Regions from separate parts of the Bacillus pacificus genome, predicted to be linked through region 1. Evidence: riboswitches for the same ligand, from Rfam matches in the RefSeq annotation. Region 1 holds a riboswitch; each other region holds the start of a gene.

Region 1 (7,905 bases):
AATAAATTGTTTAAGAGCTTCATCCGTGTAACGAACAGTTGGAAAGTAACGGTTTACAACACCACTTTCTGAATTAAACTCATCAACATATTGATCTTCTGGATTTAGAAGAAATGGAAAATGGTTTGTTAAAGTAATGAATTTTGTATAGAACGGCTGTGGTAAAGATTTTAGCTTTGGAATAGATTGTTCAAAGAACTCTTTATCTTTTAATCCCCAACCGACAGACATTTGTTCTGTGCCTACGTAATCATTTAAATTAAAGTAACGATCATATCCAAGTGCAGGATACATTACATCACGATTCCAAAACGTTTTATCGTTTGAATGGAAGACAGCAGAAGAATATCCGTATTTCTTTAATTGTTCTGGTGTAGCTGTATATTCATTTGTTGCATGAGTAAAGAATACAGAACCGCGGTCTAACGGATAAAGTGAATTTTCAACGATAAATTCAGCATCAGAAGTTTTACCTTGTCCTGTTTGATGATAGAAGTTATCGAAATAAAAGCTATCTTTAATAAATTCATTTAAAAATGGAGTAATTTCTTTTCCATTTATTTTTTTATTAATAACAAAACTTTGTGTAGATTCCATTGAAATTAAAATAACATTTTTGCCTTTTGCAGCTCCAAATAAGTTTTTATCAACTTGCTTATCTTTTGAGTCTGTATAGTTTTTAATTTCAGAGAACCCGTCCCCACTCGCAAATACACGTTCAGCTGAAGATTTAGATTGAAGTGTAATATCAAATAGATGATATGTGTATAACCCTAAATTTTTCACGACAGTTTGACGGTCAAACGAGCGTGAGAACATTTGTGGTTTATAAATAATGGAAACAACAATTTGTAGTGCTAATAGAGCTGTTACACCGCTAAAGAAAGTTCTCTTTTCAGAGCGAGAAAGCGGCGTTTTGTCGCAAAATGATGGGAATTTACGCGAAAGAAACATTAAGATGATCGCATCTGCGAATAACAGTAATGTTTTATACGTAAAGAGTTCTTTTATACTCGTCCCTAAATCAGCCATATTATTTGTTTGAAATAATACTGGGAACGTAACGAAATCGTTATAAAAACCATAAAACATTGCATTTCCAAATAAAATGAATGATAGTATAAAACTAATTCCAACTATAATGCGATTTCGGTGTTTAGATGCAAATAAAGCAAAACCGAAAAATAAAAGTAACGCAGCTAGTGGATTAATAAAAAGCATAAATTCTTCAAAGAAATTATCAATTTTAATATCAAACGCTAGCTTGTACACAATATATGTTTTTATCCATAATAAAACGACTGCAACGAGTGCGAATCGCAGTTTTGGAAACAGACGTTGTAGCATAATATACTCCTCTCCTAAAAAGCATGACGGTTCTTGTGGGCCTATTTGATTAGCGCCTCATTTTATATATACGAACAGTCCTTTATTATTATGTTTATTATACTATGAGTATCATTATACGAAAATAAAAGAGAGTTGTGGACTTTTTTATAACAATTGAGTAGAAAAAGGGCAGTAGGAGACAATAAAATGGAGTTTCTATGTATGATTATTATCGTGCGCGGAAAGAATCGTGTAACAATACGGAGGTTATAATGCGAAAATTATTATATTTTATAGTATGCAGTAGTGTTATACTTTTTGCTTCACCAAGTGTGTCGGTAGCTCAATATGATGCACCTCTTATGGAAGATGCCCTTTATTCTGTGTTATTCCCGAAAATAAATAAAGCAATCGAAAAACAATATGGGAGCTTGAAGCCTTATCAATGCCCGAAAATTATTAGTTTAAAAAAAGTGTATAGCGGTACATATTTATTTCAAGCAGTTATTGAAGTGACAAAGTATGAACGTGTTGCAGGGAAAATTGCGCCACCATTTGAGAAGGTAACGATTACATTTAATAACGAAGAAGGCGAATGGGAAGTGACAAAGGTTTCAGTAAAGCGCTTACCAAACGATACGAAACTAAACTGTAAAAAAGCAATATAAAAAATTGTTTGACAAATAAAATGGTCCTTTGGTATTGTTAATAGCAACAATTAGATGTTTGAAAATTAAATAGACTTACCTCATCTACTCTCAAAGGTAGAGGCCGCGATAGGAAAGAGTAAGCTATGGGAGATTTAATGGAATCTGTGATCATAGGTTGAAAGGGACTATTGCCGAAATATAAGAATAACCATATTATTCATATATTGGGACTGCATTGAATAAATGTAGTACTGTCATAAGATTTATTTTATGGAGAGCTATTTGGAGATGTTGATGCGGTTTCTTATTTTGAGGAGATAACAACTCGTTTATTTTTTCAATATATATTTTTCCTAATAAGAAACGCGTGTGAACATTGTTCCGCGCGTTTTTTGTCTATCTAAAAGCGTGCTGCAATGAATAGAAGATTGGGGTTATGAGTTTTAGAGGAAATAAGGGAGGAATTCAAATGTATTTACACGGCACAAGCCGAATCAATGGGCAAGGACACTTAGAAATTGGAGGGTGCGACACGACGCAGCTAGCAAAACAATACGGAACACCACTTTATGTATACGATGAAGAGTCAATTCGAGGAAAGTGCCGCGCGTTTCATCGTGCTTTTAAAGAAAGTGGGTTCTCTTATCAAGTAGCATATGCAAGCAAGGCGTTCTTGTGCATGGAGATGTGCCGAGTAGCTCGTGAAGAGAATATGTCATTAGATGTTGTTTCTGGAGGAGAATTATATACTGCACTACAAGCAGGATTTCCGGCATCGCGCATTCATTTTCATGGTAATAATAAAACAGATGAAGAAATTGTGATGGCTCTTCAGGCGAATATTGGTTGTTTTGTCGTAGATAACTTCTTAGAATTAGAAATTTTGCATGATTTAGCAGTGCAACATGGGAAATTTGTGAACATATTAATTCGTGTAACGCCCGGAGTAGAGGCGCACACACATGAATATATTACAACAGGTCAAGATGATTCAAAATTTGGGTTTGGCGTGTCAAATGGTCAAGCGATGCAAGCAATTGAGCTTGCTTTACAAAAATCAAATTATAACGTGTTAGGAATTCATTCACATATCGGATCACAAATATTTGAAACGGCTGGCTTTGTGCGAGCGATTGAAGTTCTTCGTCAATTTTTAGAAGCAGTGAGAGAGCGAACAAACTATGTAGTAAAAGTGCTAAATGTAGGGGGAGGATTCGGAATACGCTACACAGAGTCCGATGCACCATTAACTCTTGAGACGTATGTGCGAGCTGTAACAAGTGCAGTGAGAGAACAATTTACAGTATGTAATTATCCATTGCCAGAAATATGGGTTGAGCCAGGTCGTAGCATTGTAGGGGATGCTGGAACGACACTTTATACAGTCGGATCTGTGAAAGACATTCCTGGTATTCGGAAATATGTATCAGTGGATGGTGGGATGACTGATAACTTAAGACCTGCTTTATATAACGCTCGTTATGAAGCGATGTTAGCGAATCGAGGGAATGATGAGAACGAGGAAGTTGTTTCGATTGCAGGGAAATGCTGCGAGAGTGGAGATATGTTAATTTGGGATATTAATCTACCGAAAGTTGCTTCTGCGGATTTACTAGCAATTTCTTGTACTGGGGCATACGGGTACTCGATGGCGAATAATTATAATCGGATTCGTAGACCAGCTGTCGTCTTCGCGAAAGGTGGTACATCACAAATTGTTGTAGAGCGCGAAACATATGAAAATATTATTGGGAACGATCGCATACGTATTAAAGAACTTGTTTAAATGAGGAAAAAGGAGTTGTTCGGATGGGCAATTCCTTTTTTATAAAATAAAATAATTAAAATATATCGGAAAACTAGGATTGAAAAAAATCAGAATTGTGATAAAATACAAATACAAAGCTTATCAAGAGAAGCGGAGGGAACTGGCCCGGCGAAGCTCGGCAACCTGCTTATAGAAAGCAAGGTGCTAAATCCAGCAAAATGGAATCCATTTTGAAAGATAAGGTAAAATATATTACCGAACAGTCTTTTCGAAATGGGAAAGATTTTTTTTATGAATAAAAAGGGGGGCTGTTCGCGTGAGCGTACGGGAACATTTTGAGGAAGTATCTGAGAAAATTGAAGCGATGCTTGCTGATATGAAATATGGTTCAATTACAATTGTTGTGCAAGATGGAAAAGTCATTCAATTAGAGAAAAGTGAAAAAGTACGTTTAAAGTAAAAAGCGCTGACTAGAAAAACTAGAGGCGGTTTTAACCTATTTCATTAGGTTAAAACCGTCTTTTTGCTTTTACAGGGGGAAAAAACATGTTGACGTATGAAACGTGGGAAGAAAATGATGTTTCATTTTCAGAAGAAGATGAAACGAAAGGCGCGTTATCTGTATTAAGTTGGGCTTATAAAGAATATAAAAGTGAAATTGTATACGCATGTAGCTTCGGAGTGGAAGGGATGGTACTGCTGCATCTTATTAACCAAGTAAATCCATCTGCTAAAGTTGTATTTTTAGATACTAACGTACATTTTCAAGAAACATATGAATTAATTCAAAAAGTGCGGGAACGATTTCCTTCATTAAATATTATAGAAAAACAGCCAAAACTTACACTTGATGAACAAGCCGGATTGCATGGTGACAAGCTATGGGAGAGCAATCCTAATCTCTGTTGTAAGATTAGAAAAATTTTGCCTTTAGAAGAATCATTAGCGAATGAAAAAGCGTGGATATCGGGACTGAGGAGGGAACAATCAGAAACCCGTAAGCATACAAAGTTTATAAATCAAGATCATCGCTTTCGATCTATTAAAGTTTGTCCGCTCATTCATTGGACGTGGAAAGAGGTATGGCGATATGTATACAAACATAGTTTGCCGTATAACCCATTACATGACATTGGATATCCAAGTATTGGGTGTGAGAAGTGTACGTTACCTGTAGGAGAGGGTGGCGATTCAAGAGATGGTAGATGGGCCGGGAAAGTAAAAACTGAATGTGGCCTTCATTATCAATAAGGTGAATTTGAAAATAAAGCTAAGAGAGGGTATAGAAAATGAGTACAAGAAACGGATTAATAAATCGAATAGACGAGACATACGACGTATCACAAATTGAAAAAGAAATTGGGCTAGACAACATTGCATTAAGTGATTTAGAACTATTAGCGACAGGGGGATATAGCCCGCTTACTGGTTTTTTAGGAAGGAAAGATTATGATTCGGTTGTAGAAACGCTTCGTTTAAATAATGGAAGTGTTTGGAGTATACCTATTACATTACCAGTAACAGAAGAGGTAGCAGAGACGCTAAAAGTTGGAGAGGAAGTAAAACTTGTTAACGGTGGAAATGTATATGGTGTCATTCAAATAGAAGATATTTTTGTGCCTGATAAGGAAAAAGAAGCGTTACTAGTGTATAAAACGACGGATGAGGCTCATCCAGGAGTGAAAAAATTATACGAACGACCGAACGTTTACGTCGGAGGAGCTATTGTTCTGACGAAACGTTTTGAAAATAATCCGTTTCCTTCTTATCATTTAGATCCAATTGAAACGAGAGAAGAATTTAAAAAACGTGGTTGGAAAACAGTAGTTGGATTCCAGACGAGAAATCCGGTACATCGTGCTCATGAATATATTCAAAAATCTGCTCTTGAAATTGTAGATGGCCTCTTTTTAAATCCGCTCGTTGGGGAAACGAAGTCGGACGATATTCCTGCTGATGTAAGAATGGAAAGTTATGAAGTATTACTTCAAAACTACTATCCGAAAGATCGTGTCTTTTTAAGTGTATTTCCTGCAGCAATGCGTTACGCAGGACCGAGGGAAGCGATATTCCATGCATTAGTCAGAAAGAATTTTGGATGTACCCACTTTATTGTAGGACGCGATCATGCAGGAGTAGGAGATTATTACGGTACTTATGAAGCACAAGAAATTTTTACAAACTTTACAGTAGAAGAGTTAGGGATTACACCGTTATTTTTTGAGCATAGTTTTTACTGCACGAAATGTGAAGCGATGGCTTCAACGAAAACATGCCCGCATGGAAAAGAGGATCATGTCATCTTATCTGGTACGAAAGTAAGAGAACTATTAAGAAACGGTGAGGTTCCGCCAAGTACATTTAGTCGTAGAGAGGTAGTAGAGGTACTAATTAAAGGTTTGAAAAAAGAAGTAGTAACAGAATAGGGAGAGAATGAGATGGATACGAATATTACTTGGCATACAGCTTCTGTTTCAAAAGATGAGAGAAGAGTGAAGAATGGGCATCATAGTTTTGTCATTTGGTTTACTGGTTTATCAGCTTCGGGTAAATCTACAGTAGCGAACGCGGTTGCTCGTAAACTATTTGAAAAGAATATTGGAAACTATGTACTTGATGGAGATAATATACGTCACGGTTTAAATAAAGACTTAGGTTTCTCTGAAAGTGATCGTATGGAAAATATAAGACGAATTGGCGAAGTAGCGAAGCTATTTGTAGATCAAGGGACTGTTGTTCTTACAGCGTTTATTTCACCGTTTCGAGTAGACCGAAACCAAGTTAGAGATCTATTAGCTGCAGATGAATTTATAGAAGTGTTTGTAAAATGTCCAATGGAAGAGTGTGAGAAACGTGATCCGAAAGGACTTTATAAAAAAGCAAGAAAAGGTGATATTAAAGATTTTACAGGTATCGATTCACCGTATGAGGAACCAGAGCAAGCGGAATTAACTGTAGAAACGCACAAGTATTCTATTGAAGAATGTGCAGAACAAATCGTGAAGTACTTACAAGAGCGTAGTTTTATATAGGGGGATAAAAAATGAGTTATGAAAAAGTATGGGCTAACAATGAAAAATTAAATCAAACTGAGAAAAATAAATTAAAAAAAGATGGATTGGAAATCTTTAATGATATTCCTTACTATGCAGAGAATGGCTTCGAATCTATTCCGAAAGAAGAGTGGGACGCATTCAAATGGGCAGGGTTGTACTTACAAAGACCGAAGGAAGCTGGTTATTTTATGATGCGTGTAAATATCCCTTCTGGCATTATTACGAATGCACAGGCAGAAGTGCTTGCTTCTATCGCTGAGGATTATGGACGTGACGTAATAGATATTACGACAAGACAGGCAATTCAGTTTCATTGGTTAGAAATTCATCAAATTCCAGATATTTTTAAAAGATTAGCAAGGGTTGGGTTATCTTCAGCTGGGGCGTGTGGTGATATAACGCGTAATATTACGGGGAATCCACTTGCTGGTATTGATGCAAATGAACTATTTGATACAACTGGCATTGTAAAAGAGGTATATGATTATTTCCAACATAATGAAGAATTTTCTAACTTACCACGTAAATTTAAAATGTCTATTAGTTCTAACATTTATAATTCAGCAAACGCAGAGATTAACTGTGTTGCATTTACACCTGCAACGAAAGAAATAGATGGTGAGAAAAAAGTTGGTTTTCATATAAAAGTAGGCGGTGGGTTATCAGCCCGTCCATATTTAGCTGATGAATTAGATGTATTCGTTTTACCAGAAGAAGTGAAGGCGGTAGCAATTGCGATTGCTACGATATTCCGTGATTTTGGATATCGTGAAAAACGTCATTTAGCCCGTTTGAAATTTCTTGTTGCAGACTGGGGAGCAGAGAAGTTTAAAGAGAAACTAATAGAATATACAGGACCATTACAAAGTAAAGGAGAAAGTGCTCTTAAAGGCTGGAATGCGGGATACTTTTATGGTGTCCAAGACCAAAAACAAGATGGACTAAAATATGTAGGTTTTAATGTGCCAGTAGGACGCCTACATGCAGAAGAAATGTTTGAGATTGCAAGAATTGCTAAACAATATGGAAATGGACAAATTCGTACATGTAATTCACAAAACTTCATTATTCCGAATGTTCCGCCAGAAAATGTAACTGGCTT
Region 2 (7,905 bases), 2.6 Mb from region 1:
GGTTCTTCTACATAAGAAAGGGCATTTTCAAAATCGGATATTAAATCGTCAACATTTTCAAGACCGACGGATAGCCGAAGTAATGAATTTGAAATCCCTCTTTCATCACGAGCTTCTTGCGATAGTGCTGCATGTGACATTTTAGCTGGGTAGGAAAGGATCGATTCGACAGCCCCTAAACTAACCGCAAAGACAGGTAATTTTACTTTTGATAAAAATTGGCGAAGCGCGTCTTCTGATTGTAAAGTGAAAGATAGGACAGCTCCTGCTGATGTAGCTTGAGATTGTTGAATGTTAAATCCAAGATGTGTTTGTAATCCTGGATAATAGACATTTTGAACTTTAGCGTGCTCTTGTAAATAGTGTGCAATTTTATTGGCATTAGCAGCTGAATGCTCAAGACGTACATGCAATGTTTTTAGACCACGAAGTACGAGAGAACAATCTTGCGGGCCTAGAATAGCGCCGAATGAATTTTGTAAAAAGCCAAGTTTTTGAGCGAGATCGGTATCTTTTACAACTGCTAATCCGGCAGTAACATCACTATGACCGGCAATGAATTTTGTGGCACTATGAAGAACGACATCAGCGCCAAGGTCAAGTGGTTTCTGGAATAGTGGTGTCAAAAATGTATTATCAACAAAAGTAAGGGCGCCAATAGATTTTGCAAGTTTAGAAACAGCACGAATATCTGTCACTTTTAAAAGTGGATTGGAAGGTGTTTCTACATAAAAGAGTTTTGTATTTGGCTTAATGTTTTGTTTTATTTCTTCTAAATTGGTCATATCAACAAATGTATGTGAAACACCGTAACGGGAGAGAACTTCAGTTATCATTCGATAAGTCCCTCCGTATACGTCTTCTGAAATGAGTACGTGATCACCTTGTGAAAGGAGGAGGAATGCAGTAGAAATCGCTGCAATTCCTGATGCGAAGGCAAATCCTTTTGTTCCGCCTTCTAATAAAGCAATGATGTCTTCAAGAGCTTCACGAGTTGGATTGCCTGACCTGCTATAGTCATATTTCCCGAACGTATCTACATCAAATTGGTGAAATGTTGATGTGTTATAGATGGGAACGTTAACAGCTCCTGTTTGCGAGTCATGTTTATATTGGTTGTGCAGTAAGAGTGTATCTATAGAATAACTCATATTCTTACACCTTCTTTTACAAGTTTAATGGCTTGCTGTAAATCTTGAATTAAATCGTTACTATTTTCAATACCAACGGAAAATCGAAGAAGACGATTACATACACCGTTTGCTGTTCTAATTTCTTCAGGAATATCAGCGTGTGTTTGCGTTGCTGGATATGTCATTAAACTTTCAACACCACCGAGACTTTCGGCAAATGTAATTAAGGATAAAGATTGTAAGAATGGATTAATCCATGTTTCATCTTTCAGACGAAATGAGATCATGCCGCCTCTTCCAGGATAAAATACATCTGTCACCCCATCCTCATCATTTAAATAAGCAACAACTGCTTTTGCATTTTCTTCATGTTGTCTCATGCGAAGCGCTAACGTTTTCATACCACGAATTAATAGCCATGAGTCAAATGGACTTAAGACTGCACCAGAGGCATTATGATAATGAGCGATTTCCTCACAAAGTTCCTTTCCTTTTGCAACGACAAGTCCGCTTAGTACATCGTTATGACCACCTAAATATTTCGTTGCACTATGAAGTACGATATCGGCACCTTCTGTTAATGGCTGCTGTATATAAGGTGTGTAGAATGTGTTGTCTACAATAAGAAGTAGTCCGTGTCTTTTCGCTACAGTTGCAACAGCGGCAATATCGGTAACTTGCATTAATGGATTAGTTGGAGTTTCTATGAAAATAGCCTTCGTTTTCGTTGTGATGGCTTGCTCAATTTGTTTAATAGATTGTGTATTTACGTATCTACATCGAACGTTCCACTTTTTTTCGTGCTCAGAAAATAATCGATAAGTGCCACCGTATAAATCTTCGGAAACAATAAGTTCGTCTCCAGAGCGGAATAGGGAAAGGACAAGAAGAACGGCTGCCATCCCTGAACTACAGGCATAACCTTGTTCGCCGCATTCTAAGTCTGCGATTGCCTGTTCTAATAGGCCGCGCGTTGGATTTCCAGTTCGTGAATAATCAAATCCAGTAGATTTACCAATTCCTTCGTGACGATAAGCAGTTGAAAAATAAACAGGTGGATTAACAGTTCCTGTTGTAGTTTCACTCCGGTTTCCGATTTGCGCTAATTTTGTTTCGATAGTTGACATGTGAAAATTCCTCCTTTTTAAATTGAACCATTAGTTGAATATAAAATAAAAAAAGCCTTCTAAGAAGAAGGCTTTCGGTTTGAATAGAGTCTTCTTCTCATCTGTCAAATCTTTCACAATTTGCTGGAATTAGCACCTTATTAACAAATGTTAATGGTTGCTGAGGCGTCATAGGGCCAGTCCCTCTACCTCTCTAGATAAGAATGTTCGTATGAAATTTTATTATGGTTTTAACTTTACAACAAAAGATAATTGAATTGCAACTTTATTTTAAATAATTTTTATTTTTCCGCAAGTGTCATTGACTTTTGTATTTGTGCGTGCTAAATTTATAAAAAAATTAACAAACATTGTTAAAAGGGGAACGCATTTCCTTTTAGCTACATAAATAAAATAATAAAGACAAACTCTTATTGAGAGCGGTGGAGGGAAAGGCCCTGTGAAACCCGGCAACCTTCAAACGAAATGTTTGAAACGGTGCTAATACCTGCAAAACGAATGTTTTGCATAATAAGAGGAGGATCGATTATGTCCCCCTCTTCAAAGTGAAGAGGGGGTTTTTATATTGATAGAAATGAGGGAGATTTGTGAAATTACTAGATTTATTATCAAAAGGAATTGTAATAGGTGATGGTGCGGTTGGGACGTTATTACATTCACATGGTTTACAAAGTAGTTTTGAAGAATTGAATATATCTGATCCAGATTTAATTATATCGATTCATAAGCAATATGTAGCGGCTGGGGCAGATGTGATTCAAACAAATACGTACGGAGCAAATGAAGCGAAATTACGTATGTATGGATTAGAAAATCAAGTTACTGAAATTAATAGAGCGGCAGTAAAACTGGCGAAAGCATCTGTTACAGACAGAAATGCAATTTTAGGCACAATTGGTGGTATGAAACATATCGGGGCGGTTACGACAACTGATATGGAGCGAGAATTTATGTTACTGGAACAGGCAAGTTCATTATTAGAAGAACAGGTTGATGGACTGCTATTAGAGACTTTTTATGATGAGTTTGAATTACTTCATGCTGTCCAGGTGTTACGAAAAGAAACAAATATTCCAATTGTAGCGCAATTGGCGTTACATGAGGCGGGTACGACTCAAAATGGAAATGATGTAAATGAAATATTAAAACAGCTTTTAGATTACGGTGCAAATGTTGTTGGATTGAACTGCCAACTAGGGCCACTTCATATGACGGAAGCTTTTAAAATGATATCGATTCCGAAAAATGGTTACTTGTCAGCATATCCAAATGCAGGTCTCCCAAATTATGTGGAGGGACGCTACGTATATGAGGGAAGTCCAGCTTATTTTGAAGCGATGACACCGAAATTTATTGAGCAAGGTATTCGGTTATTGGGCGGTTGTTGTGGCACGACTCCAGAACATATTGAAAGTATGAAACGTGCTACTCTAAATGTTACGCCTGTAATAGAAAAGGATACGGTTCAAAGACCGAAAGTAGTTCATACACATGAGAAACGTTCAAAAGCTCATGTCACTTTAGCAGAGAAAGCAAAAAAACAAACGACAGTAGTAGTGGAATTAGATCCACCAAAAACGTTAGATACGCAGCGGTTTTTTGAAGGCGCAAGAGCATTGAAAAGAGCTGGAGCAGATGCTATTACTCTAGCAGATAATTCGTTAGCATCGCCCCGTATCTCGAATATGGCAATGGGAGCATTATTAACGAAGCATGATATTCCGGTATTGACGCACTTAACATGTAGAGACCATAACGTCATCGGACTACAATCTCATTTACTAGGATTATCAGCGTTAGGGATGGAAGAAGTGTTAGCTTTAACTGGAGATCCAGCACGCGTTGGTGATTTTCCAGGTGCCACTTCTGTATATGATTTGTCCTCTATCGAGCTCATTAAAATGATTAAAGAAATGAACGATGGGCGTTCCGTTTTAGGGAAATCCATTGGACCGGCAACAAGGTTTTCTGTGGGCGGTGCATTTAACCCGCATGTAAGACATTTAAAAGCAGCGGTTAAGCGAATGGAACGGAAAATAGATGCTGGAGCAGAATATTTCTTAACGCAGCCAATCTATGATATCGCGTTAATTGAAGAAGTGTATGAGGCGACAAAGCATTTAGAACAACCTATTTTTATTGGGATTATGCCATTAATAAGTAAACGGAATGCAGATTTTCTTCATTTTGAGGTGCCCGGTATTACTTTACCTGAAGCAGTAAGAGAGAGAATGGATGGACATGAAACGAAAGAGGCAGCAATTGAGGAAGGGATTCGTATTTCTCAAGAATTGATCGATGCTGCGATGAAATACTTTAACGGCATTTATCTTATTACACCATTTCTAAAATATGAAATTACAGAACATCTTGTTAAATATGTGAGAGAAAAGCAAGAAGTGAAAGAAGGTATTAATTGATGAAATGTATAGAAGAAAAATTACAAAATAACATCTTAATATTAGATGGTGCAATGGGAACGATGATCCAGCAAGAGGATTTAACTGCGGAAGATTTCGGAGGAGAGGAGTACGAAGGTTGTAATGAGTATTTAGTAGAAACAAGACCAGATGTTATTTTAAAGATTCATAAAGCTTATATTAAAGCTGGAGCGGATATTATTGAAACAAATACATTTGGGGCAACCAATATTGTACTAAGTGATTATGAGTTATCTCATTTAGACGAGGAGCTAAATGAGAAGGCAGCGCGTTTAGCGAAGCAAGCAGTCGAAGAAAGCGGGAAGGAAGTATATGTTGCGGGAGCAATGGGACCGACGACGAAAGCGATTAGTGTTACTGGTGGTGTAACGTTTGAAGAATTAATTGAAGCCTATACGCGGCAGGCAAGAGGATTGTTGAAAGGAGAAGTGGATGTATTACTCGTTGAGACGAGTCAAGATATGCGTAACGTGAAGGCTGCTTATATTGGAATTCAAGCGGCTTTTGATGAACTAAATACAATTGTACCTATCATGATTTCGGGAACGATTGAACCGATGGGAACGACTCTAGCTGGGCAAACAATTGAGGCTTTTTACTTATCGGTAGAACATATGAAGCCATTATCTGTTGGATTAAACTGTGCGACTGGTCCGGAGTTTATGAGAGACCATATTCGTTCTCTATCTGATTTATCGGAGTGTTACATTTCTTGTTATCCAAATGCAGGTCTTCCTGATGAAGATGGACATTATCATGAATCTCCATCCTCGCTTGCCGAGAAAGTGAAGCGATTTGCAGAAGAAGGATGGGTTAATATCATCGGTGGTTGTTGTGGTACAACACCAGAACATATAAAAGCAATGAAATCTGCATTAACGTCTCTTAAACCTCGTGAACAGCAAGAGAGAGCGGGACATGGGGTTAGTGGATTAGAGGCACTGCAATATGATGACTCTATGAGACCGTTATTTGTTGGTGAAAGAACAAATGTTATTGGATCACGTAAATTTAAACGATTAGTAGCAGAAGGGAAATTTGAAGAGGCTGCTGAAATCGCTAGAGCGCAAGTGAAGAAAAATGCTCATATTATTGATATTTGTATGGCAGACCCGGACCGCGATGAAATAGAAGATATGGAAAACTTCTTGGCAGAAGTTACGAAAGTGTTAAAAGTACCGATTATGATTGACTCAACAGATGAACATGTGATGGAGCGAGCTCTTACTTATATTCAAGGGAAAGCTGTTATTAATTCAATTAATTTAGAAGATGGAGAAGAGCGATTTAAAAAAGTGACACCGCTTCTTCGTAAATATGGTGCTGCAATTGTAGTTGGAACAATCGATGAAGATGGAATGGCAGTAAGTGCGGAAAGAAAACTAGAAATTGCGAAAAGAAGTTATGAGTTATTGACGAAGAAATATGGTATACGCCCATCAGATATTATTTTTGATGCACTTGTATTTCCTGTAGGGACAGGTGATGAAGAGTATATTGGCTCGGCGGCTGCGACGATAGAAGGGATTCGCCTTATTAAAGAAGCATTACCAGAGTGTTTAACGATTTTAGGTGTAAGTAACATATCATTTGGTTTACCACCAGCTGGTCGCGAAGTGTTAAATTCCGTCTTTTTATATCATGCAACGAAAGCAGGGTTAGATTACGCGATTGTAAATACGGAAAAATTAGAGCGCTATGCGTCAATTCCTGATGAAGAAAAACGCCTTGCAGATGCATTGCTTTTTGAAACGACGCAAGAGACGTTAGAAAAATTTACAAACTTCTATCGCGTGGCAAAAAAGAAAGATGTTGTTGTCCAAGAAACATTAACTCTTGATGAAAGGCTCGCAAATTACATTGTAGAAGGTACGAAACAAGGTTTACACGAAGATTTAAGTCTCGCACTTACAGAAGGAAGAAAACCTTTGGATATTATTAATGGCCCACTTATGACAGGAATGGATGAGGTAGGACGATTATTTAATAATAATGAGCTTATCGTTGCTGAAGTATTGCAAAGTGCTGAAAGTATGAAAGCTGCTGTAAGTTATTTAGAGCCACATATGGAATCTAGCGATAGTGCGAAAAAAGGGAAAGTATTATTAGCAACTGTAAAAGGTGATGTGCATGATATTGGGAAAAATCTCGTTGAAATTATTTTAGCAAATAACGGATATGAGATTATTAATTTAGGAATTAATGTTCGCTCGGATCGAATTGTGCAAGAAGTACAAGAAAAGAAGCCTGATATTATAGGTCTTTCTGGTTTATTAGTAAAATCGGCTCAACAAATGGTAACGACTGCTGAAGATTTAAAAGCGGCGGATATTGATATTCCAATTGTTGTAGGCGGGGCAGCGTTAACGAGAAAGTTTACAGATAATCGCATTTCGCCATCTTATAAAGGGCTCGTATGTTATGCAAGTGATGCGATGACGGGGCTGGATATTATTAATAAGCTTCAAAAAGAAGAAGAGCGTGAGAAGATGAAGCAGGATAAAAAAGAACGTCATCTTCATATCGTAACAAAAGAAGAGAAGAAAGTAGAAATTCCAGCAGTAATTGAGCCATTACCGAAGGCTGAGGTTATCGTGCCGGATTCAACAAAACGAATTGTATTAAGAGATGTTCCTGTTTCACATCTCGCGCCATTTCTAAATAGACAAATGCTGCTTGGACATCACCTTGGCCTAAAGGGAAGTGTGAAGAAACTTTTGCGAGAGGGAGATAAAAGAGCGCATGAATTAAATGATTTAATAGATGAATTATTGCAGGAAGGACAATCTTGGTTAAAACCGAAAGCAGTGTATCAATTTTTCCCAGCGCAAAGTGACGGACAGAATATTGTAATATATGATCCAGAAGATCATACGCGTGTTATAGAACGTTTCACATTCCCAAGACAAGGAAAAGCACCATATCGTACTTTAGGTGATTATTTACGCCCAGTTGGAGATGAGATGGACTATGTTGCTTTCCTATCTGTTACGGTTGGAGAAGGTGTTCGTGACATTGCTGAAGAGTGGAAAGCGAAAGGTGATTATTTACGCAGTCATGCCATTCAATCGTTAGCGCTCGAACTAGCAGAAGGACTTGCTGAAAAGACACATATGCTTATTCGTGACCGTTGGGGTATTCCAGATTCACCAGAACTGACAATGGAAGAACGTTTTCGCACGAAATATAGAGGGATACGCGTGT
Region 3 (7,905 bases), 960 kb from region 1:
GTTTAAATACTTGGTTACCTCAGATGATGCGACAGGCAGGATACCCTCTTGGATCTAGTTTATCATTCCTACTTATGCTAAATATTACTGCCGCTATCGGTGCATTATTTGCTGGAGCAATCGCCGATCGTATAGGAGCTAAAATTGTTATTAGCATCTCCTATCTTATGGCAGCTATATGTATTGGACTATTAACAATTAAACCATCTGTTACAATCATCTATCTTTTAATTGGTCTTGCTGGAATTGGATCAGTTGGCATTACTCAAATATTAAATGCATATGTAACACAATACTTCCCATCACATATCCGAGCTACTTCCTTAGGCTGGGGACTTGGACTTGGCCGAGTTGGCGCAATTACTGGTCCTATTCTTGTCGGTATTATTATGACAATGCAATATGACTTAGCATGGAATTTTTACTTATTCTCATTTGCAGGTCTTCTTGCAGCTATATCTGTTTTCTTTATTCCTACAAAATAAAAAGAGCACAAACTTACTTGTGCTCTTTTTCGTATACCGCAAACAACATATCTCGAAACAATGTATTTAAACTCTCAATATCGATCCCTAATCCCTTTTCAATTCCTTTTACGTATTGCTGATAGTAATGAATTTGTTCTTCTAAAAATTGATTCAACACCTCAATTTTCAATCCAACATCTAATTCAGTACCTGCCTTTTTCTTTATTAACAACCGTTCAATTTCATCTAATACGCTACGCTCTATTGATAATTCTGTAATTAATCGATCGAATTCTACAGGAGGCAAAGTTATTTTCTCCTCTAGCCACTTACAAGCCAAAATAGGACGCAATACATAAAAGTACTTTTTCAATTTTACATTCTCACCTTGCAAAAATTCACGATAATTTTTTGAAGCCATATGTAGGTAATGGTATATCGTTGCTTTTGGATCAAAATTCTTTTCACTCATTTGCTGAAGCTTTTCTGGAAAATTAGAGTTTTTCGAATAAAAAATGGGTGATCGAATCCATTCGAGTAAAGCTGGGTTTGACTTTGCAAATAGTTGTAACGCTTTTTTTATATCCCATCCGCTTATATCTAAATCATCACTAATCGGATACTCAATTACATCTCGTTTATCATGAATGGATAAATACCATTCTACCGGGTGCATATAAACGAATCTAACATCATAATCACTATCTTTTGATGGAAATCCCCATGCACGACTCCCTGACTCCACAGCGAATAAAATTTTCACATCATTTTCTTTCTCAATTCGTTCTAACTCCAACTTAATTTTCTCTCTCATTTCATACCCTCTCTATTTTTTGATTATTTCCTTGGAAATTCGACAAATATATTACTAAGTTTACTACATACTAAAATAGCTGTCAGAAAATTTCCGACAGCCTGTCAAAATTCGTTATTTTTTACTTGTTCTTTTCAGTTACACTAACCGCAATTCGTTCAAACTCTTTTTGAATCTCCTCTTTGTATGCATCTACTTTTGAAAAATCCATAGCAGCAATATAAATTCGTTCTAATTTATCACGAACTGATTTCGCTTTCGCTAAAAAAGACATCGCCTCATTCATTTTTGCTTTATATTGAATAGAGACGTCACGAATTTCCTCCGCATACTTCTCATCCGTCCCTGGTGTTACAATAAGGGCATACATATCTATAATTTCATCACCTTCACGGCTCGGAAAATATTCATGTGGTGCGGTGCTATCGAAAATCGCAAACCCTAATTCTCTTACGATAACCATATCAAGACTATTTGGATCAAACCCACAATGATATACTTCAACTTCAAATCCTTTTTCTTCTGCTACCTTAGCTAATTTTTTGAGCATTGTTGATTTCCCAGAACCTGGGCGTCCTTTTATAAAATAACGATGTGGTAATCCTTCTGTTAAGTTAGGAACAAAATCAACTGCTCCTTTCGGTGTAGCTGCTCCTAAAAACCGATGTTTCACAAGCGATTGTTTCCCAACTTTATCTGTAAATAATTTCTGAATGAGCTGCTCGGTTAGTTCGTTCGCTTTATTAAAATCAATATTACTAATATATATTTTCTCCCACTCATCATGTATAACTAATGCCTCGTTAAAACGAGCGTAAGCAGCTTGAAAAGCTTTGCTTGCTTCTGAAACAAATCGTTCAATTTCCACTTTCTGCTTTCTTAACTTATCTGAATCCCAAGCAATTCCTAAATTAATATACTCCTCGACAACTCCTGGCATTTTTGGCTCAATAACATGCGGTGATGTTCCATCAACAATTCCTACTTTTAACTTCGGGATAATGACACCATCAACCGATTTATTATCAGAAGAACAGTGTAAAAATTCAATATCATATCCCTTTTCAACCCATTCACGACCTATTACCTTAATTAAAGAAGATTTTCCCGTTCCAGGTCCACCCTTTAAAATAAATAATCTGTTTAGTCCTTTTAAATTCTCTTCATATAAATTATGAAATCCTCTAGCTGTATTTCCACCAGCATAATAATTCAATACCTTCCCTGTCACTGCACTCACTCCTTCGCAGCATTCTATTTACATAAGCTACAATATGCGAGCAACTTTATTTGGGTGAATACCTATTTTGTGTTGCACAGAAAAAGGAAATGAATTACAATTTTATTATCACGAAAATTCCGAACTTTAAATTGAATATACCTTTATCAAGAGAGGCAGAGGGACCGGCCCTTTGAAGCCCAGCAACCTCAGTTTATACAAACTGAATAGGTGCTAATTCCTGCAAAATGCATTGCATTTTGAAAGATAAAACGTAACTATTGTGTGCAAAACTCATCTTTCTTGATTATGAAAGGTGAGTTTTTTATATTTCAAAATATATACTTGGAGGTATTTAAAGTGAAAGTAATTGACCTATCCCAAACATTTGAAAACAATATGTCTCAATTTCCTGGAACACCAAAAATCAATTTAGAAGCCATTACAAGTGTTGAAGAGACAGGATATCAAGTTACAGATTTTCATTCTGTCGTTCATGTTGGTACACATTGTGATGCTCCTGCTCATTTCATTTCAGGCGCAACGACTATTGATCAATTGCCCCTAGATCAATTTGTAGGTGAAGCTGTTCTTATTGATGTAACTCATGTACAAGAACGAAAACTACCTAAAGAAGTATTACACAATGCTGACATAAAAGAAGGTGATATTGTCATTTTCCATTCCAACCTATCTAATAAATGGAATACAGAAGCGTATGAACAAGAAGCCTTTTATCTTTCCGAAGAATTAGCTGAAGAATTAGTTCAATTAAAAGTAAAATCTGTCGGTTTAGATTTCATTTCTCCTGACGAGGTAACGACAGAAACATCACCGATTCATCACATACTACTTGGGAATAATATTTATTTAATCGAAAACTTAACAAACTTAGATGCCATTAATGCGAAACGTTTCTTTTTCTCAGCAGCACCTTTAAAAATTAAAAATAGCGACGGTGCTTTCGCAAGAGCATTCGCTGTAATTTTTTAAACAAACTATACAAAAAAGCAAAGATCATCATTGACCTTTGCTTCTATTTCTTTTATTTAAACTAAGAAAGAATTGCTCAACGCGAGGACGTAACCAAGCTAAATAATCTTTCTCTTTCTTCTTTGTACAAGCTATTTCTTCCCCATCGACCATTCCGACAAGCTCTAGCTCTAACAGTTGCCTCGTAAATGCTAACATATTTATTTCTTCTTCCGGATACTCTTCTTTTAATTTCTCCTCAATTTCCCCTAATAAAAAACCGTCACGCATCATTGCCAATGCATCAATCCAAAGTGGCGGCATTTCATATTTTTCTCCTGTAATTGTATCTTTTACAATATAATTCTTTTGCTCTTTTCGAAATTGAATCGTGTGCAAGCATACAGTCGAATTTAATGTTAATTCCATCATACCACCTCTTTCATAATATCTGCATAGAAAAAAGGATGCGCGTGCACCCCTTCTTTTTCTAACACTACCGAACCGTTACATGAATAACAAATCTCATGTCGATATTTTCCTCCATTATAAACGAAGTATTTTATAAAAAAAACCCTTCTCGAAACATTTTATAAAATGTTTATATTTACGCAACAAGAACACTTTTCTGAAAAATATTTTCTTCTAGCGCATTATGCTATCGGTAAAAAAATCTCCACTTTCATTCCTAGCTCTCCGCTACTTTGAATCGCAATACTTCCTTGCTACTCCTCATGATCAATACAAAAACTCTACATATTATCTCATTAAATGATAAGGAAATTACTTTCAGGACAATATGTACGTTTATAACGCGAAAAGGAAGGAGATTTCCCCTTCCTTTTCATCACAATTTATATCCACCTTACTCGATCATGTAGCAATCCATCCGTAAAGTCATTTCCACCAACTACAAAATCATTCATATATAAATTCAAATATTCTCCGTACTTACTTTCTGTATTTAGTAATAATTCCTCTACATAATAGGCACCTTGTTTAAAGTTATCGAACAGTAAACTACACAAGCCAGCATAAATGCCACATCCTACTTGGAAGTATGTCGCATTCGTTTTATATTTATGAAAAACTTGACTGCTATTCATCACGTTATACATATAGGTCTCGCTATTTTCATAAACGAGTAATACACCGACTAGATCCTCGCCCGCAATCTCTTCTTCAGCTGGATTAAATACTTTACGATTCCAATTCCATAGATCTTCTACCTTATCTAAATTCTGTCTAATTATATTTGTTGTATACTCGTTAATTCGATAAAGAAACCCTACTTCCATGTTAAAGTTTTTCCCTAAAATTAAAACTTCCTCATGCGGCATCAAACAACCATAAAACTCTTTCTCTCCCAACTTTACTTTATACTCTGAAGCATATACATCTTCATAAAAGTAAAGAGGACGATGATGACTCATATACATCGGATAACTCCATATCGCTTCATCTAGAAATCGCTCTACTGCCCATGAAGCATACAGTGTATGAGGCTTTATAAGTGCTGTATCATTCAAAAATGACGTATCATGTTCTACTATATAGCATGCTCTTGGCTTTTCATTCGGGCGTTCCTTCATAAGTTCAACAACCATCCATTGAACGACACCTGGATTCATACCTGAGCCTATAATTGCTTTTGTATTTGTAAATTTATCTTTTTCCTTCTCAAATCTCGTATATCTTTCCGTAAGCTGAAAGCCGATTAAACTATCGTCCTGATCTACTGCCTCGTTTTCCAAAGCTGAATTAATATAACAAATTCCAAGTTCATTACAACAGCTTAATACTCTGATCGTATCTGCCCCCGAAACATCAATAACAACGCTCGTACTACTTTCTTTTAAATGCTTTTTAAATGTCACTACATCTTGGAGGTCTATTTCGGATAAAAACAATTGATCTTTCAAATTTGGAAACAACTCGTCATAATACGTCCTATCTTTTTGTTTTATATCAACCAAATAAAATGTAACATTCTTTATCACTTCATAAATCGGGTCTTTTTCATTTACTATCGCTTGATTTAAAATCGCTAAAACTGCTTTTGCTGCTCCACCAGCACTGCCAAGTAATGTAATCGATAACGAATTTGGAAACTGCTCCACCAACAAAACCCCTTTAATATATTAGTTAAGCAGTTCTCCCTCAAAAAAATAAATTGAATACATCAAAAGATAGCTCGTACATATTCTTTATAATTTCGCACAAAATTTCCTCTTCAACAGTCATACTAACATATTTATATTCAATTCATTTTTTCCCTCATATTCAAATCGATCTAAACAAATAGGCTCGACCTTTTCTTCTACATATAAAAGAAAAAGCCAGCCCTTTCAATTAACTTACGGACAATGGACAGATTTTACATGTTGAATATTTACATACATTTTCGCATCACGCGCCTTTAATATTTCAATATGACCTTCATCAATTTTTGCCATCTTTCCGATTTTATTAGATTCCTCACCTAAATCGAACACCATGATTTTGCCAGCCATTTTAATAAGCTGTTCTTCAAAAGTTCGAGCTAACGTAATATTTAATGGATTCACGGGGAGTTCATTTTTATTGAGGGCATAAGGCACTTGATTTTCTTTATACGGAATTAACCATTTCAAATGCTTTAAAGATATATACACTGTTTTATAAACCGGGCTATAAAAAACGATATAATCGTTCATTACACTTGTAACATATCCATGTATTGGAGCATTTCCAGCTACATAAATTTCTGTAAAAATCCCTTTAGAGGTACTTAATACTTTCCTCAAAGAAATTGAAGGAGATTCTCTCTTAATGACAGAATCAACATCTGGTTTTGCTACTTCTTCATCATGTGGTCGTAAAATTTTATAATGTTGTACATGATATAAAGATATATATACGTAGTCTTGTCCATTGTAAAGAACAACGATATCATTTCCTACGTCTATTAATACACCTTTAAATCTTTTTTCACCGATTAATTTAATATATATATTTTCTCCAATATTTTTATTCAACTCATTCATCTATATCCTCCTTCCTATAAATTTCTTCTTTCCTGTCTTCGGTAAAAAAATAATCAGGGCAAAGTTCTGTCTTAATAGTAAGTAATTCCTTTTCATACTATCGAAATAAGAAATTGTTCTTCTCTTTCCCTCATAATGCCCCTCTTATTTATTAAACATTATTCATCTTCATTCTTTTTACATTTAACTACTTGACTCACACTCTTAATATGATAATTAATGATATAAATGACCTCATCACAGTTTACTAGTGTAATACATTCCTCATGCACTTCACTTAATAAGCCTTCTACACACTCTGGGCCGCCACGATTAATCTTTACCCACTTATACTTCAAGTCACATAATACATCGACAAAAGTATCATCATCAGAGCAGAAACATGAAACATAGCAATCGTCACATTTACTTTCTTTCACTTTCTTAACTAGACTCTTCACGTGTTTCAATTGGTAATATACTAATTCACCAAGAGGGAGTTGTAATGTAAGGTAATCTCTTCCTAACGATACAAGTACCCCTACTCGACTCTCTGGGCCACGAAGATTTACTTTTACAGTCTCACCAACTAAGCACTTAATTTGCTCACAGCATAATACACTCTCCAAATTCATATCCTCCTTTCTTATTATCTTCCTCTACTTGATGGTCTTTGTGCGCGCTCTCGACCTGAACAACAGCTTTCATTATTACTTTCTTCGCTCTCTTCGCACGCTACTGTGACACTCTTAATATGAGGTACTGCAACTAATATAACTTCTTCTTTTACAATTAATGTCACAAACTCACAAGAAACATCTTGTAAGATACCTTCAACTTTCTCTGGGCCACCACGATTAATTTTCACCCAACGATATTTGAAGCTTTGAAGTAGCTTTTCAAAGTCACCTTCACACTCACATTCCAACCATCCACAATCATCTGCTTTACAATCTTTCACATTTTTTGTAACGCTTTTCAGATGACGAATCTGATAGTAATAGAGCTCTCCTTTTTCATTCTTTAATACAAAGTAATCCGAACATACTGCGACTATTGTTCCTTTTTGAGATTCTGGACCACCCCTGTTTACTCTCACAAAAGATCCAATTAAATCTTCCAAGAAATCACAATGAAATAAACTCACGAGAAAACCCCTTCCATTAATTTATAAGCTTTTGCACTGATAGTATATGTATCTGTACAGGTTACGTTCTCTATGTTTGTCCTAGCTAGAAAAAATATGCTTTTAACATGGTAGACTACTACCTATCAAAATTTGAAGAAAGGCTAACAACTCCTTATGCTTTAATATCTTTAAACAAAAAATCCCTTATGAAGATACATTTCTGCATATCTTCATAAGGGATTTCCCATAGTTTAATCTTCGTCTTTAACATCCATATCTTCTGGAATGGGTTCGTTCAA
Region 4 (7,905 bases), 1.2 Mb from region 1:
TCTAACTGTGTTTGGAAACGCAGGTATGATTTTTAATATTATCTCACTATCGTTACAACTTGTAAGTTCCGGTGTAATTGTCCCACATGAGATGCTTTCTAAAACATATCAAACAATCGGTGAACTATTTCCCGCAACATATGCAGCGAATGGCTATTATACAATAATATTTGGAGGAGTTAGTTTAGAGAGAAATATTATTTCATTATTAGTTATTGTATTGGTTACACAATCAGTAGCAGTGATGACTTTAGCTATAAAAGGAATGGTAAAGGGAAAAAGCTCTGTAGTTAAAGAAGCATAAAATAAAAAGGTATCCTCAATTGGATACCTTTTTATTAGCACTCATTATTTTGTAACTTCTGTCCACTTGTAGTTAAACTCACCACCGAAGTCAGTTGTTACAAGTCCTTTAATAAATCCGCGTTGTAAGTAAGAACGACCTTGTTGGTATAAAGGAGCGACAGCACCGTCTTGTAATAGAATTTTTTCAGCTTGCTTCATTGCTTCCCAGCGAGCTTTTTCATCACCAGCTAAATCTGTTTTTACTTTATGAATGAGCTCATCGTACTCTTTGTTAGAGTATTTATCGAAGTTATACGCACTATCTGTTGTAAATAAATCTAAGAATGTAATTGGGTCAGCGAAGTCAGGGCCCCAGCCATCAATACCGATTTCATAGTCACCACTTAATAGTAGTTTTAACTGTTGTTTACGTGGTTGTGGTTTTAAATTCACTGTTAATCCATCTAAGTTCTTTTCTAGTTCACCTTTTAAATATTCACCAGTCTTTTTAGCTAAAGCGTTATCACTTGTTAAGAGTTCAATTGTTACTTTGTCAGTACCAAGTTCTTGCTTCGCTTTTTTCCAGTTTTCTTTCGCTGTTTTCACATCATCTTTCACTAGATTTCCGTTTTCTTTACGGAAGTCGTTGCCTTCAGGGCTTTTTGCAAATTTCGCAGGAATCATTCCTTCAGCTGGAACAGCGCCGTTATTTAAAATTGTTTCTACGTATGCTTTTTTATTCATTGCGCCGTTAATAGCAAGGCGTGCGTGTTGATTTTTTAATGTTTCATTTTTTTGATTGAGTCGTAAAAATTGAATGCCAACTTCAGCACGTTCTTTGAAGTTTGGATCGCCCTTATATTTATCAACAAACTCCGCAGTTAAAGCAACGCGATCAATTTGTCCTGAATCATATAAGTTCACTTCTGTAGACTTATCTTTAACGATATTGAAGTTGATTTCTTCTAATTTTACCGTTTTAGCATCCCAATAGTTAGGGTTTTTCTTCAATTGGAAGCCTTGTTCGTGTTTCCAGTTATCTAATGTGAAAGCACCGTTGTAAATTAAATGATTTGTTTCTAAACCGTATTTATCGCCTTGAGACTTTAAGTACTCTTCATTAATTGGTAAGAATGTTGAGAATGTCGTTAAGCTTAAGAAGTAAGGAACAGGACGGTCTAGTTGTACTTCTAACGTTTTGTCATCAACAGCTTTAATACCTAATTGATCAACTGGTAATTGTTTTTGGTTTATTTGTTTCGCATTCTGTATATCGAAGAATAAGAATGCATATTCAGCTGCTGTGTCAGGGTTTACGGCACGTTGCCAAGCGAAGACGAAGTCCTTTGCTGTAACAGGAGTACCGTTTGACCATTTTGAATCACGCAGATGGAATGTATATTTTGTTTTATCGGGACTAACGTCAACCGACTCAGCAACACCAGGAATTGGTTTATTATCTTCTCCCATTGCGTATAAACCTTCAAAAACATTTCGCATTACGCTCATGGATTCCCCATCCGTTGCTTTTGCAACATCCATTGTTGGAATTTCTGAAGCGAATGATAAGTTAATTGCCGGCTTATCAGGTGCTTTATCTTTTGCTTTCGCTCCGCTTGCATGATCTTTATTTCCCCCGCAAGCAGTTAGTAATAGACTTGCCCCTAAAACAGATGCAACAACAGGTACAACTTTTTTCTTCATTGTTCGTTCCTCCCTAAATGTGTTGTTCGTAACGTCATAATGTCCATGTCTTGAAGTGTATTTATAGAAGAAGAGAAAACCTATTATAAATATGTATATGTAGGTAATCAGGTGTTCTATATGTATATACATGTTGAAATATAATGTATCGTTATATGTTTCAACATAGGAGACGTTATATTTTGATGGTGAAATATTTCGTTTCTTTGATTATTTAGAATATTAACACTGAGAAGAACTATATGTCAATAATAAAAAGTGGAGTATTAATTTTTTAAAATAATATATTAAAAAAGCGGATTTTCTCTTATTGAGAATCCGCTTTTAATACATTTTTTCAATAAAATAATTGTTGTAGATAGAAAAACTTCAATTCAGCTTGCCTTTTATTTTTCAATTTGTGCCCATTTGAAGTTTAATTGGCCTGCAAAGTCTACTTGCACAATTCCTTTCACATAAGAACGTTCTAAATAAGATTCGCCTTTTTGGTAAAGGGGAGCGATAACTGAGTCTTTAAATAATATTTTCTCAGATGCTAGTAATGCTTCCCAGCGAGCTTTTTCATCACCAGCTAAAGTCGTTTTCACTTTTTCAATTGTTTCATCGAACTCCTTATTAGAGTAATGATCCAAGTTGTAAGGGTTATTCGTTGTAAACAATTCAAGGAATGTAATTGGATCAGCAAAGTCAGGGCTCCAGCCGTCAATACCAATTTCATAGTCACCTTTTAATAAAAGTGAAACTTGTTGTTTACGTGGTTGTGGTTTCACATTTACTGTTAATCCATCTAAATTCTTTTCTAGTTGTCCTTTTAAGAACTCACCAGTTTTCTTATCAAGGTCAGCATCACTTGTTAATAATTCTAATGTTATTTTTTCAGAACCAAGCTCTTGTTTCGCCTTTTTCCATAACTCTTGTGCAGATTTTGTATCAACTTTGGTTAAATCTCCGTTTAAAGTACGGAAGTCTTTTCCATCAGGCCCTTTTGCAAAGTTTTTTGGAACGAGACCAAAGGTTGGTGTAGATCCATCATTTAATAACGTATTTACAAAGGATTTTCGATCAATTGTTTGATCGATTGCTTGGCGTGCAGACACGTTTTGTAGTACTTTGTTTTGTTGGTTCATACGTAAAAATTGTACGCCTACGTTCGGGCGTTCTTTAAAGTTCGCATCTTTTTTATATTTATCAACGAAGTCGGATGTTAATTTTATACGGTCTAATTGTTTTGATTCGAATAGGTTTACTTCTGTTGATTTTTCTTTTACGACGTTAAAATTGATTTCCTCTAGTTTGACAGTATCTTTATCCCAATAGGTAGGGTTTTTCTTGAATTTAAAGCTTTGTTCATGCTTCCAATCGCTTAGTGTAAAAGCGCCGTTGTACAAGATTGTATTGTCTTCTAAAGCGTACTTATCACCTTGTTTTTTAAAGAATTCCTCGTTAATTGGTAGAAATGTTGGGAACGCTGTTAAGCTAATAAAATATGGAACAGGGCGTTCTAATTCTACCTCAAACGTATGGTCATCAACTGCTTTTACACCAAGTTGGTCGGCTGGAAGTTCTTTGTTGTTAATTTTTGTTGCATTTTTAATATCAAAGAATAGAAATGCATATTCAGAGGCTGTTGCTGGATCGACAGCTCTTTGCCAAGCGAAGACAAAATCTTTCGCTGTAACAGGAGTGCCGTTTGACCATTTTGAATCTCGCAGGTGGAATGTGTATTTCGTTTTATCGCCACTTACTTCATGAGATTTTGCAACACCAGGGACAGGTTTATTACCTTCACCAAGATTATACAAACCTTCAAATACGTTTCTCATTACTTGACCAGAATCAGTATCTGTAGCACGAGCTGTATCCATTGTTCGTATTTCAGTAGGTGAAGATAAGTTTAAAACCTGTTTACTAGGTGCCTCGTCTTTTGCATTTGCTCCGCTTGCTTCGTTTTTATAACTACCGCAACCAGTTAATAAAATACTTACTCCTACAACTGACGCAATACCGGGTACAAACTTTTTTTTCATTTGATTTTCCTCCTAAATAATTAAGTTTGGATGATGATGAGGGAAATGAAAAATAAAAAATCCCTCTTTTCATATTGAGAAAGAGGGATTTTTACGTACAAGTTATGCACCCGTATATAAACGAAGTCCCTCATTCTATCTTTCAAGCTATAAAGCTTGCAGGAAGTGGCACAGTATTCAAAAAATGAACCTGCTGCCGAGGTTTCAAAGGGCCAGTCCCTCCACCTCTCTTGATACAATGAGTAAACGAATAAACTTTATTAATTTTTGTGTTTCTTTGATAATTCAAAATCTTACACCTTGGATGATGAAGTGTCAACTGAATGAAATATAGTTTAAATTTTCAGTTTTCTTTAACGAAAAACCACTGCATATGGCAGTGGTTTTTCTACTAGAAGTTAAAGTTATCTGGATCTGGACCAACGCGACGGTCTTCATTTAAAGCTTGAATTGCTTTCATATCATCAGCACTTAATTCAAAGTCGAAGATGTTTGCATTTTCAATAATGCGATGTTCTTTAATAGATTTAGGGATTGTTACAACTTCGTTTTGTAGATCCCAGCGTAAAATAATTTGCGCAGTTGATTTATTATATTTTGTCGCAATTTCTTGCAACGTTGGATTATCTAATAGTTGTCCTTGCATTAATGGTGACCAAGCTTCAAGCTGGATATTATGTTCTTTACAGAAAGCGTGTAACTCTTCTTGTGCTAAACGTGGGTGGTATTCCACTTGATTGACCATTGGCTTAATTTCAGCAATTTCAAATACGTCTTGTAAGTGGTGAATATGGAAATTACTCACGCCAATTGCACGAACACGGCCGTCTTTATAAAGTTTTTCTAACGCTTTCCATGATTCAGTATATTTCCCTTTTACAGGCCAATGTACTAAATATAAATCTAAATACTCTAGTCCTAATTTTTCTAATGTAGTTTCAAATGCTTGAAGTGTTGTTTCATATCCTTGATCGCTATTCCATACTTTTGATGTAATAAATAATTCTTCACGTGAAACACCTGATTCACGAATTGCTTGGCCAACGCCTTCTTCATTTTGATAAATTGCTGCAGTATCTATACTGCGGTAGCCATTTTTAATTGCTGCTTTCACAGACTCAATTACTTCTGAACCATCTTCTACTTTAAAAACACCTAAGCCGAACCAAGGCATTTTTACACCGTTATGTAATGTTGTATAGTCTTTTAAACTTGTTAAACTCATATTATTTCCCCCTAGCTTTTTTGTTTGTTGCTTCTACTGCTTTTTGAATTGCCCCTGAAAAATTATATTCATATAAAGCTTTGAGACCTTCAGCTGTGGAACCACCTGGTGTTGTTACTTGTTCGCGGAGGTTAGCTGGATCTTGCGTTCGTTCGAGCATAGAGGCAGAGCCAGAAATCATTTGAATGACAAGGTGTTTGGCAGTCGCTTCATCAACTCCATAACTTTTTGTTGCTTCAATTAAGCTTTCAGCAAAGTAATAAAGGAAGGCCGGTGCACTTCCCGTAACTGCAGTAAGCTGATGAACTTCTTCCTCAGTGCAAAGTTGCGAAGTACCAATACCTCTTAAAAGCAGTTGCAAGGTTTCCTGATGCATCTCGGTTACCGATTGTCCCATTGTATATAAGGAGATAGACTTTCCGATTTCAGCAGCTGTATTTGGCATAATCCAAGCAACAGGTGTTCCTTTAGGAAGTCTTTCTTCTAAATAAGATGGGCCAATGCCAGCAGCTACCGTTACGACAAGTTGACTCGATAGTAACGGAGATAATTCCGCTAATAAACCTTCATGTGCAGAAGGCGGCATTGCTAAAACAATCGTATCAACAGATGTAACATGCTGCTTCCAATCTGTTGTAGTAGACACATTATATCGCGTTTGTAATTGTTCTAGCTTTTCTACGTTGCTTCGGTTAGAAACGATAATTTCTTCGATGTATTCTTTGCTTGTTTTCAGTAATCCGGAAAATATAGCTTCTGCCATACGACCAGCACCAATAAATAGAATTCGATGTTTAGTTAGCATATCCTCTATTCCTTTCTAGTGGAGATATGTTATAAAAAACGATACCATTTTTAAGAGAATTTTGTAAAAAGAAAAGGCTTATTGTAGATGGAATAGATAATGAAAAGTAGGAAATTAATGGTGAAAGGGAGAGTGATTCCTTATACTGGTGATAGGGAATTTATTACACATCTGGGGAGAGATGATTATGATTAGAAGTCCGCTCTTTTTACTCATTACTAGTATTATTTGTGTATTGGTTGGATTGTATATTCAATCGAGCTATATTGAAATCTTTGCATCGGTCATGGGAATTATCAATGTTTGGCTATTAGCAAGAGAAAAAGTATCCAACTTTTTATTCGGTATGATTACTGTTGCGGTATTTCTATATATTTTTATTACACAAGGTTTATATGCAATGGCAGTATTGGCAGCCTTTCAATTTATCTTTAATGTATATGGTTGGTATTATTGGATTGCACGCAGTGGTGAAGAAGAGGTAAAAGCAACAGTTCGTTTAGATTTGAAAGGTTGGATTTTCTATATAGTCTTTATTTTAGCTGCATGGATTGGTTGGGGTTATTATCAAGTTCATTATTTAGAATCAACAAGTCCATATTTAGATGCTTTAAATGCTGTATTAGGCTTAGTAGCTCAATTTATGCTAAGTCGAAAAATCTTAGAAAACTGGCATTTATGGATTTTATATAATGTAGTTAGTATTTCAATTTATATTTCCTCCGGGTTATACGTTATGCTAATATTAGCTGTTATTAATCTCTTTATATGTATAGCTGGTTTACTAGAGTGGAAGAACAATTATAAGGGACAAAAACATACAAATAATTATATCTAGAAAATAATTAGAGTTGGAAAACCCCTGAAGCACATACGCTTCAGGGGTTTATTAATAGAATATAAGTTTATGCTTTTGTCATACCTAACAATACAGCGCCACCAATAATTAAAACACTACCTAGTGCAATAAAGATCAATTGACGTTTTGTTTTCTTTTCACCTAAGAAGACAATCGCACCGAATGTTGAGATAACGATTCCAGTTTGAGATAATGGGAAGCTTGTTGCTACTCCGACACGTGGTAGTGAAAGAAGTAAGAATAAGTTTCCAGTTCCCCATAGTAAACCAGATAAAGCATTACGGATTGCATATTTGTTAAAAGGTTTATGTTTAGATGTCAGTACAACCGCACCAACAAACATACCAACTGCTTGTGGTAAAATAGCAGACCAACCATCGATGTTATACCAACGAATAATAATTACATATACAAGATAGCCAAAAGTAGAAACAATTAAAGTAAGAAGTCCTTTTTTCAATTGTCCTGGTGGCTGAGCATTTTCTTTATCATCTAATGATGTGAATACAACACCAACTACGATTAATAGGATTGCAATCGTTCCCAGAATGATCGTTGTAGTAGTAGTCCACTCGCGGAAAGCGATAACCCCAAAGATAGAAGTTGCAACAAGTTGCATACCAGTAGAAATTGTTACAGTAGTTGAAACACCTAGTTTTTCAACTGTTTTTAATTGGTTTACTTGTCCTAAAGCCCAGAATAAACCTGAAATAAAACCAACAATCAAGATTGTCATTGTTAAAGCTGGTTGAGTAAATACATACATAATTGTTGCGAAGAATAGAGCACCGATTGTCATACCTACCGTTTGGCTATATGCACCACCGCCCATTTTTACGCTTACTAATAAGATGTTTCCCCATGCAATTGCAGGAAGAAGCGCTAATAAAATGTCCATTACAAGACTCCCTTCGTTTTGCTATACCAATATAATTACATATCGTTCTAACGATCGGTAATGCCCCACTACTAGAGTAGAAGATTACCGATCGCTAAAACA

What was found. Region 1 has a riboswitch for S-adenosylmethionine ahead of LMD38_RS19245 (YezD family protein). Riboswitches for the same ligand answer to the same signal wherever they lie in the genome.
Region 2: linked by a shared signal. The riboswitch ahead of metI (cystathionine gamma-synthase/O-acetylhomoserine thiolyase) and the one ahead of LMD38_RS19245 (YezD family protein) in region 1 are both predicted to bind S-adenosylmethionine.
Region 3: linked by a shared signal. The riboswitch ahead of LMD38_RS24075 (cyclase family protein) and the one ahead of LMD38_RS19245 (YezD family protein) in region 1 are both predicted to bind S-adenosylmethionine.
Region 4: linked by a shared signal. The riboswitch ahead of LMD38_RS25050 (peptide ABC transporter substrate-binding protein) and the one ahead of LMD38_RS19245 (YezD family protein) in region 1 are both predicted to bind S-adenosylmethionine.

What each region holds. Positions count from the first base shown of each region.
Region 1 covers NZ_CP086328.1:3,708,766-3,716,670, reverse strand. The annotation lists gene LMD38_RS19260 (LTA synthase family protein) at 1-1,347, opposite strand, end outside; gene LMD38_RS19255 (DUF3888 domain-containing protein) at 1,548-1,997, shown strand; lysine riboswitch at 2,087-2,268, shown strand; gene lysA (diaminopimelate decarboxylase) at 2,449-3,765, shown strand; SAM riboswitch class I at 3,883-3,991, shown strand; gene LMD38_RS19245 (YezD family protein) at 4,064-4,207, shown strand; gene cysH (phosphoadenylyl-sulfate reductase) at 4,294-4,998, shown strand; gene sat (sulfate adenylyltransferase) at 5,037-6,173, shown strand; gene cysC (adenylyl-sulfate kinase) at 6,186-6,779, shown strand; gene LMD38_RS19225 (nitrite/sulfite reductase) at 6,791-7,905, shown strand, end outside.
Region 2 covers NZ_CP086328.1:1,093,903-1,101,807, forward strand. The annotation lists gene metC (cystathionine beta-lyase) at 1-1,151, opposite strand, end outside; gene metI (cystathionine gamma-synthase/O-acetylhomoserine thiolyase) at 1,148-2,260, opposite strand; SAM riboswitch class I at 2,355-2,464, opposite strand; SAM riboswitch class I at 2,668-2,777, shown strand; gene LMD38_RS05705 (bifunctional homocysteine S-methyltransferase/methylenetetrahydrofolate reductase) at 2,848-4,680, shown strand; gene metH (methionine synthase) at 4,680-7,905, shown strand, end outside.
Region 3 covers NZ_CP086328.1:4,670,886-4,678,790, forward strand. The annotation lists gene LMD38_RS24060 (MFS transporter) at 1-485, shown strand, start outside; gene LMD38_RS24065 (nucleotidyltransferase domain-containing protein) at 499-1,281, opposite strand; gene LMD38_RS24070 (PRK06851 family protein) at 1,403-2,512, opposite strand; SAM riboswitch class I at 2,662-2,774, shown strand; gene LMD38_RS24075 (cyclase family protein) at 2,861-3,493, shown strand; gene LMD38_RS24080 (hypothetical protein) at 3,521-3,901, opposite strand; gene LMD38_RS24085 (hypothetical protein) at 4,327-5,592, opposite strand; gene LMD38_RS24090 (LSm family protein) at 5,830-6,498, opposite strand; gene LMD38_RS24095 (hypothetical protein) at 6,657-7,106, opposite strand; gene LMD38_RS24100 (spore coat protein) at 7,127-7,624, opposite strand; gene LMD38_RS24105 (helix-turn-helix domain-containing protein) at 7,858-7,905, opposite strand, start outside.
Region 4 covers NZ_CP086328.1:4,867,953-4,875,857, reverse strand. The annotation lists gene LMD38_RS25060 (YhgE/Pip domain-containing protein) at 1-304, shown strand, start outside; gene LMD38_RS25055 (peptide ABC transporter substrate-binding protein) at 349-1,989, opposite strand; gene LMD38_RS25050 (peptide ABC transporter substrate-binding protein) at 2,376-4,016, opposite strand; SAM riboswitch class I at 4,149-4,256, opposite strand; gene LMD38_RS25045 (aldo/keto reductase) at 4,408-5,241, opposite strand; gene proC (pyrroline-5-carboxylate reductase) at 5,243-6,046, opposite strand; gene pnuC (nicotinamide riboside transporter PnuC) at 6,234-6,884, shown strand; gene LMD38_RS25030 (GRP family sugar transporter) at 6,952-7,803, opposite strand.